2 regions of the Azospira restricta genome follow, and region 1 is predicted to be linked to the other one. Evidence: predicted binding sites of a transcription regulator. Region 1 holds the regulator's gene; the other holds the start of a gene.
The links. The regulator FNR, encoded in region 1, switches genes on or off when oxygen is low (the NO sensors DNR and NnrR bind a similar motif). The targets are predictions, from matches to a motif close to TTGANCTAGNTCAA.

Region 1 (4,451 bases):
GCCGGCGTCGGCCTGTTCGTCGTCGCCGCGGCGCGCGCGCTGCTCGGCGTGCCGTCGACCAGCCATACGATCGGCGGCCTGAAGGTCGCGCTGGCCTCGCTCGCCGTCGTCGTCGGCCTCGGCGTCGCGCTCGCCGGCGGGCTGGAGGCGCGCTGGTCGCTGCCGCTGGTCGATACCACCCACGTCCATGCCGGCTGGGGGCTCGGCGCCTGGGGGGTCGGCCTGCTCTCGGCAGTGGCCTACGTCGTCGTGCCGATGTTCCAGCTGACGCCGCTCTATCCGCGCTGGTTCAGCCGCGCCTTCGGCGGCGTGCTGTTCGCGGCGGCGACGCTGCTGGCGGCGGCGACGCTGTCCGGCCGCGCCGTCGCCGGCGAGCTGCTGCAGGCGCTGCTGGTCTGGCTGGCGGCGGCCTTCTGCGCGATGACGCTGTGGCTGCAGGCGCGCAGCAAGCGGGCGCGCCCCGACGCGACGCAGCGCCTGTGGCGCGGCGGCCTGCTCTGCGGGCTCGCGGCCTGCCTGCTGTGGGCGCTGGCGGCGCTGGTGCCGGCCATCGGCGAACGCGACGAATGGCCGCTGCTGTTCGGCGTGCTGGTGCTCGCCGGCGGCTACATGTCGGTGGTCGTCGGCATGCTCTACAAGATCGTCCCCTTCCTGGTCTGGCTGCATCTGCAGAATCGCGGCCGCGGCAAGGTGACGGCGCCGAACATGAAGGCGGTGCTCGCCGAGCCGCCGATGCAGCGGCAGATGCGCGTGCATTTCGCCGCCTGCGCGCTGCTCGCCGCCGCCGTGCTCTGGCCGGCGTGGCTGGCGCGGCCGGCCGGGCTGGCGCTGGCGCTGTCGGCGGCGCTGCTCGCCGCCAACCTGTTCGCCGCGCTCGGCGTCTACCGCCGCCATGCGGCGCTGGTCGACCGCCGGCTGGCGGAACTCGCGGGAGGCCGGGCATGAACCTGCGCCACGTCTTCTTCGCCGCGCCGCACCGCGTGATGTTCTTCGCCGGCGGGCTGCAGGCGCTGTTCGGCATGGCCTTCTGGGCGAGCGACCTCGGTGCCCGCTACGCCGGCCTCTACGCGCCGCTGCCGTGGCCGGCGCCGGCGACCTGGCTGCACGCGGCGCTGATGCTGTACGGACTGTTCACCTTCTTCATCTTCGGCTTCCTGATGACGGCGCTGCCGAAGTGGGTGGCGCAGGGGCCGCTCGAGCAGCGGCAGTACGTGCCGGCCTTCGTCGTCCTCGCCGCCGGCTGGGGGCTGTTCTACGCCGGCCTTGCCGCGGCGCCGCTGCTGCCGCTCGGCATGCTGGTCGCCGCCGCCGGCTGGGGGCTCGGCTGGCGCGCGCTGTTCGCCAGCGTGCACAGCTCGATCAGCGAGCACAAGACGCATGCCTGGGTGGTGCTGGCCGCGCTCGCCGGCGGCGGCGGCGGCCTCGTGCTGTTCGCTGCCGGCATCGCATTCACGCAGCCGGCGCTGGTCGCGGCGGCGATCGAGATCGGCCTCTGGCTGTTCCTGGTGCCGGTCTTCTTCACCGTTACCTACCGCATGCTGCCGTTCTTCTCCGGCAGCGTCATCCGCGGCTACGACGAATACCGCGGCCGCACGCCGTACTGGATCGTACTCGGCTGCTGCGCGCTGCACGCGGCACTGGCGGTCGGCGAGCTGCGCGCCTGGCTGTGGCTGCCGGACCTCGCCGGCGGCACCACCGCACTCTGGCTGTCGTGGCGCTGGCAGCTGCGCAAGGCCTTCGTCTCGCACCTGCTGGCAATGCACCACTTGGCCGGCGTCTGGCTCGGCGTCGCCTTCCTGCTCTTCGCCGCGCAGAGTCTGGCGGCGTTCGCCGGCAGCGGCTGGGGCGGTAGGGCGCCGCTGCACGCGCTGACCGTCGGCTATTTCGCGTCGATCCTGGTCGGCATGGCGACGCGGGTGACGCTCGGCCATTCCGGCCGGCTGATCTCGTCGGACGTCTGGGCCTGGCGGCTGTTCTGGCTGTTCCAGGGGGTGGCGCTGCTGCGCATCGGCGGCGAATGGGCGACGGAACTCGGCGCCTTCAATCCGGTCTGGCTCAGTGCGCTCGGCTGGCTGGGCGTGTTCGGCATGTGGGGCCGCGTGCACCTGCCGATGTTCCTCAAACCCCGCCCCGACGGGCGAGCAGGCTAGGTCGATGAGCTATCTGATCCTCAAGCACATCCACGTCACCGCGGTGGCGCTTTCCGGCACCGGCTTCCTGCTGCGCGGCCTGCTCATGCTGCGCGCGTCGCCGCTCCTGCAGACGCGGCTGGCGAAGGTGCTGCCGCACGTGATCGACACCATCCTGCTCGGCAGCGCGCTGGCGATGGTGATAATCAGCGCGCAGTACCCGTTCGTGTTGTCCTGGCTGACCGCCAAGGTCATCGGCCTGCTCGCCTACATCGGCTTCGGCATGATGGCGCTGAAGCGCGGGCGTACCAAGGCGCAGCGCGCAGCCTGGTTCGTCGCCGCGCTGGCGGCCTTCGCCTACATCGTGTCGGTGGCGCTGACGCGCGACCCGCGCGGCGTGCTGGCGCTGCTCGCCGGCTAGGGCGGCGCGGGGCAGGGTGGTCGGCGGTTCAGCCGCGGCCCTGCTGGTGGTTCATCAACTGCTTGAGACCGGGGATGTTGAGGATGCGCACGTGCTTCTGCTGCACGGCGATCAGGCCTTCCTCCTGGAAGCGGGAGAAGGCGCGGCTGACGGTCTCCAGCTTCAGGCCGAGGTAGCTGCCGATCTCCTCGCGCGTCATGCGCAGGTAGAACTCGGCCGGCGAGTAGCCGCGCGCGGTGAAGCGCTGCGACAGGTTGAGCAGGAAGGCGGCCAGCCGTTCCTCGGCGCGCATCGTGCCGAGCAGCATCATCACGCCGTGGTCGCGGACGATCTCGCGGCTCATCACCTTGTGGAAATGGTGCTGCAGCGTGTGGATCTCGCGCGACAGGCCTTCGAGGTGCGAGAACGGGATCGCGCACACTTCGCTGTCTTCCAGCGCGACCGCGTTGCAGGAATGGATTTCGGTGCTGATGCCGTCGAGGCCGAGCAGCTCGCCGGTCATCTGGAAGCCGGTGACCTGTTCGCGGCCGTCCTCGAGCAGCACGTCGGTCTTGAAGAAGCCGCTGCGCACCGCGAAGATCGAGTCGAACGGCTCGCCGGCGCGGTACAGGTGCTCGCCGCGCTTCAGCCGGCGGCGGTTGGAAACGAGTTCGTCGAGCTTTTCCACCTCGTCGTGGGAGAGCCCCATTGGCAGGCAGAGTTCGTGCAGGTTACAGTTGGAGCACGCCGTCTTCACTTCGACCAGCGAAATCGGGGTTGCGATCTTTCTGTTAGGCATTTCCGCTCCGGCGTTTGAGGGGTCTAAAGCCCCTTTGATCCATGTCAACGTGCGCGTTTACGGGGCACACGATAATCCGTAGCACACCAACCGCTCAACACCAATGAACTTCGCCGCACCCAACCTCGTCTTCGACCCGCAGATTCTCCGCCGCTTCGACATCAACGGTCCCCGCTACACGTCGTACCCGACCGCGGACCGCTTCGTCGAGGCCTTCGATGCGGAGGCCTACAAGCTCTGGCTGGGAAAGCGCAACATCGGCGGCATCAGCCGACCGCTGTCATTGTACTTCCATATCCCGTTCTGCAACACCATCTGCTACTACTGCGCCTGCAACAAGATCATCACCAAGGATCACGGGCGCTCGGCCAAGTACCTGAAATACCTGGCGAAAGAGCTGGACCTGCAGAGCCAGTACCTGGACGGCACGCACGACGTCATCCAGCTGCACTGGGGCGGCGGCACGCCGACCTTCCTCTCGCACGACGAGATGCGGCAGCTGATGGCCTCGACCCGCAAGCACTTCAACCTGCTCGACGGCGGCGAATACTCGATCGAGGTCGACCCGCGCAAGGTCGACGTCGCCACCGTGCAGCTCCTCGGCGAGCTCGGCTTCAACCGCATGAGCCTCGGCGTGCAGGACTTCGACGAGCGCGTGCAGCAGGCGGTCAACCGCATCCAGACCGAAGAGGAAACCGAGACCGTGATCCGCGCCGCGCGCGGCAACGGCTTCAAGTCGGTGTCGATCGACCTGATCTACGGCCTGCCGTTCCAGACGGTGATGGGCTTCAACCGTACGCTCGAGCGCGTGCTGGCGATGGACCCCGACCGCCTGTCGATCTACAACTACGCGCACCTGCCGAGCCTGTTCAAGCCGCAGCGCCGGATCGCCGACGCCGACCTGCCGTCGCCCGACACCAAGATGCAGATCCTGTCGCTGGCGATCCGCAAGCTGACGGAGGCCGGCTACGTCTACATCGGCATGGACCACTTCGCCAAGCCCGAGGACGAGCTCGCCGTCGCCCAGCGCCAGGGCCGGCTGCACCGCAACTTCCAGGGCTACTCGACCTACGCCGACTGCGACCTGCTGGCCTTCGGCATCTCGGCGATCGGCAAGGTCGGG
Region 2 (4,451 bases), 1.6 Mb from region 1:
CTCTTCCTCGACACCAACGGCGTCAAGGTCCGCCTGAAGGACACCGATACGCAGCTGCAGGCCAAGGACGCGCTCGAGAAGCAGTTCAACCCGGACGCGCAGGATCCGCAGTACGTGGTCGCGCTGAACCTGCTGTCGGCGTCGCCGAAGTGGCTGACCGGGATGGGCGCGCTGCCGATGTACCTCGGCCTCGACCTGCGCGGCGGCGTGCACTTCCTGCTGCAGGTGGACATGAAGGGCGCCACCGTCAAGCGCCTCGACGCCACCGCCGCCGACCTGCGCACGCTGTTCCGCGACAAGAACGTCCGCCACGCCGGCATCAGCCGCGACGGCGACCGCATCACCATCCGTTTCCGCGAGGCGGACATCCGCGACAAGGGCCGCAACGTACTGACCGACAACCAGCCCGACCTGCAGCTGACCGAGCAGGGCGACGGCGGCGAGCTGCGCCTGGTGGCGACGCTGAAGCCGGAGGCGATCAAGCGCATCCAGGAATTCGCGCTCAAGCAGAACATCACCACGCTGCACAACCGGATCAACGAACTCGGCGTCGCCGAGCCGGTGATCCAGCAGCAGGGCGCCGACCGCATCGTCGTGCAGCTGCCCGGCGTGCAGGACACGGCCAAGGCCAAGGACATCCTCGGCCGCACCGCCACCCTCGAGATCCGCATGGTCGACGACACCCCGGGCGCGCTGGAAGCGGCGCAGGCCGGCCAGGTGCCGTTCGGCACCGAGCTCTACGTCGAGCGCGGCGGCGCGCCGCTCCTGGTCAAGAAGCAGGTGGTGCTGACCGGCGACCGCCTCACCGACGCCCAGCCCGGCTTCGACAGCCAGACGCAGGAGCCGGCCGTGCACCTGACGCTCGACTCCGCCGGCGCCCGCATCTTCAAGGACATCACGCGCGAGAGCGTCGGCAAGCGGATGGCGATCCTGCTGATCGAGAAGGGCAAGGGCGAGGTCATCACCGCGCCGGTGATCCGCACCGAGATCGGCGGCGGCCGCGTGCAGATCTCCGGCCGCATGAGCACGGTCGAGGCCAACGACACCGCGCTGCTGCTGCGCGCGGGTTCGCTCGCCGCACCGATGGAGATCATCGAGGAACGCACGATCGGTCCGTCGCTCGGCGCCGAGAACATCAAGAAGGGCTTCGATTCGACGCTGTGGGGCTTCGCCGCGATCGCCGCCTTCATGATCGCCTACTACATGCTGTTCGGCTTCATCTCGGTGGTCGCGCTGTCGGCCAACCTGCTCTTCCTGGTCGCGCTGCTGTCGATGCTGCAGGCGACGCTGACGCTGCCCGGCATCGCCGCGATCGCGCTGACGCTGGGCATGGCGATCGACGCCAACGTGCTGATCAACGAGCGCATCCGCGAGGAGCTGAGGAACGGCGCGACGCCGCAGGCGGCGATCGCCGCCGGCTACGAGCGCGCCTTCGACACCATCCTCGACTCGAACATCACGACGCTGATCGCCGGCCTGGCGCTGCTGATCTTCGGCTCCGGCCCGGTGCGCGGCTTCGCGGTGGTGCACTGCCTCGGCATCCTGACCTCGATCTTCTCGGCGGTGGTCGTCTCGCGCGCGCTGGTGAACCTGATCTACGGCCGCCGCAAGAAGCTCGCCTCGCTGGCCATCGGCCAGGTCTGGAAACCCGGCAACAGCGCAGCCGCCGCTGCCGGCCAATAAGGGGAACGCACCATGGAATTCTTCCGCATCCGTAAAGACATCCCCTTCATGCGCCATGCGCTGGTGTTCAACGTCATTTCGTTGCTCACCTTCCTGCTGGCGGTGTTCTTCCTCGCCACGCGCGGCCTGCACCTGTCGGTCGAATTCACCGGCGGCACGCTGATCGAGGTCAGCTACCAGCAGGCGGCCGACCTCGGCAAGATCCGCGGCGCGCTCGGCAAGGCCGGGCACAGCGACTTCGCGGTGCAGAACTTCGGCTCCTCGCGCGACGTGCTGATCCGGCTGCCGCTGAAGGCCGAGCAGAACACCGCGCGCATGGGCGAGGCGGTGATGGCCGCGCTCAACGAGGGCGCGCCGGGGGCGACGCTGTCGCGCGTCGAGTTCGTCGGCCCGCAGGTCGGCAAGGAGCTCGCCGAGAACGGCGCGCTGGCGCTGCTGCTGGTCATCGTCGGCATCATGATCTACCTCGCCTTCCGCTTCGAATGGCGCTTCTCGGTATCGGCGATCATCGCCAACCTGCACGACGTGATCATCATCCTCGGCTTCTTCGCCTTCTTCCAGTGGGAGTTCTCGCTGTCGGTGCTGGCGGCGGTACTGGCCGTGCTCGGCTACTCGGTGAACGAATCGGTGGTCGTCTTCGACCGCGTCCGCGAGACCTTCAGGAAGGTGCGCGGCCTGTCCACGCCGCAGGTGCTCGACCACGCGATCACCAGCACGATCAGCCGCACCATCATCACGCACGGCTCGACGCAGATGATGGTGCTGTCGATGCTGATCTTCGGCGGCGAGACGCTGTACTACTTCGCGCTGGCGCTGACCATCGGCATCTGCTTCGGCATCTACTCGTCGGTGCTGGTCGCGGCGCCGCTGGTGATGTGGCTGGGCGTCTCGCGCGAGCAGTTCGTCAAGCCGAAGAAGCAGGTCGAGGGCGCCAACGAGGACGGCGCGGTGGTCTGATCCGCCCCCCGACTCCCGGCATGCCGCGAAGGCGGGCAGCTCCCACTGCCCGCCTTCGTCGTTTTCGCGACTTGATCCGCCTCAAACACCGCGCCGGCGCCAGCGGCTAGGATTACCCCTTTCGCGGGCAAGGTCTTGCCCGGATTTGCGGGAGCCCTGCATGACGGCCGGTCCGAACACGACACTTGAACCCATCGAGCGCGCCAGCCGCGACGAGATCGTCGCGCTGCAGACGGCGCGGCTGAAGCAGACGCTGGCGCACGCCTACGCCAAGGTCCCGGCCTACCGCGCCAAGTTCGACGCCGCCGGCGTGCATCCCGACGACCTGAAGACGCTCGCCGACCTCGCCCGCTTCCCGTTCACGACCAAGCAGGACCTGCGCGACCACTACCCCTACGGGATGTTCGCGGTGCCGCTGAAGGAGGTCGTGCGCATCCACGCCTCCAGCGGCACCACCGGCAAGCAGACGGTCGTCGGCTACACGAGGAACGACCTCGACATGTGGGCCGGCGTCATGGCCCGTTCCCTCCGGGCCGCCGGCGCCGGCCCCGACGACATCGTGCAGATCGCCCACGCCTACGGCCTCTTTACCGGCGGCTTCGGCGTCCATTACGGCGCCGAGCGCCTCGGCTGCACGGTGATCCCGATGGGTGGCGGGCAGACCGCGAAGCAGGTGCAGCTGATCCGCGACTTCAAGCCGACGATGATCGTCGCCACCCCGTCGTATGCGCTCAACGTCGCCGACGAATTCGTCCGCCAGGGCCTCGACCCGGCGGCGTGCAGCCTGCGCCTCGGCTGCTTCGGCGCCGAACCGTGGGGCGAAGGCATGCGCAGCGAGATCCAGACGCGCCTGGGCATCGACGCGATGGACCTCTACGGCCTCTCGGAAGTGGTCGGCCCGGGCGTCGCCTGCGAGTGCATCGAAGCGAAGGACGGCCCGGTGATCTGGGAGGACCACTTCTACCCCGAGATCATCGACCCGGAAAGTGGCCGGGTGCTGCCCGACGGCGAGGCCGGCGAGCTGGTGTTCACCTCGCTGACCAAGGAAGCGCTGCCGGTGATCCGCTACCGCACGCGCGACCTCGCCCGCCTGCTGCCGCCGACGGCGCGCGCGTTCCGCCGCATGAGCAAGGTCGCCGCGCGTTCCGACGACATGCTGATCATCCGCGGCGTGAACCTCTTCCCCGGCCACATCGAGGAACTGATCCTGAAGCAGCCGCAGCTCTCCGGCCACTACCTGCTCGAAGTCTTCCGCGAGGGACCGCTCGACCAGATGGAGGTGCTGGTCGAGGTGAAGCCGGAATTCGCGCACGCCAGCGGCGAGATGAAGCAGGCAACGGCGAAGGGCCTGCAGCACGAGATCAAGGGCTGGCTCGGCGTCACCACGCGCGTCAGCATCCTCGACCCGGGGCATCTGCCGCGGCCGGAGGGGAAGGCGCGGCGGGTGATCGACAAGCGGGCAGTCTAGGCTCGACTCAAAAGTCCGGCAGTTGGTGCTCCGGTGGCGGCGTAGTGCGAAATTCCGAGTCTGGCCCCTATAATTTTTGACTCGCAATCGGGATACGTATGTCTAAAACTCCACGCTGGATAGAACAACATATAGGTGATGGCCTCTGGGAGGTGGAATTCTCGTCATGGAAGTACTTCCATGACTATGTTCGCCAAGAGATGCTTGACTACGCTCACTACGTGTGGAGAGGTCAGCGCGACTCTGCATGGAGGTTAGAGTCAAGCCTAGATCGCCTCCTTCGAGCAAAACCCCCCTCCCACCGCCCGCGGCTTGCAACATCTCATTTGCATAACTTTAAATA

Region 2: the regulator FNR is predicted to act here: its motif matches at 2,712-2,725, upstream of paaK (phenylacetate--CoA ligase PaaK).

The regions. Positions count from the first base shown of each region.
Region 1 is NZ_CP064781.1:3,321,121-3,325,571, reverse strand. Features, by position in the region: gene IWH25_RS15860 (hypothetical protein) at 1-945, shown strand, start outside; gene IWH25_RS15855 (NnrS family protein) at 942-2,150, shown strand; gene IWH25_RS15850 (SirB2 family protein) at 2,155-2,550, shown strand; gene fnr (fumarate/nitrate reduction transcriptional regulator Fnr) at 2,579-3,328, opposite strand; gene hemN (oxygen-independent coproporphyrinogen III oxidase) at 3,432-4,451, shown strand, end outside.
Region 2 is NZ_CP064781.1:1,676,237-1,680,687, reverse strand. Features, by position in the region: gene secD (protein translocase subunit SecD) at 1-1,683, shown strand, start outside; gene secF (protein translocase subunit SecF) at 1,696-2,640, shown strand; gene paaK (phenylacetate--CoA ligase PaaK) at 2,801-4,108, shown strand; partial or broken gene IWH25_RS19300 (FRG domain-containing protein) at 4,207-4,451, shown strand, end outside.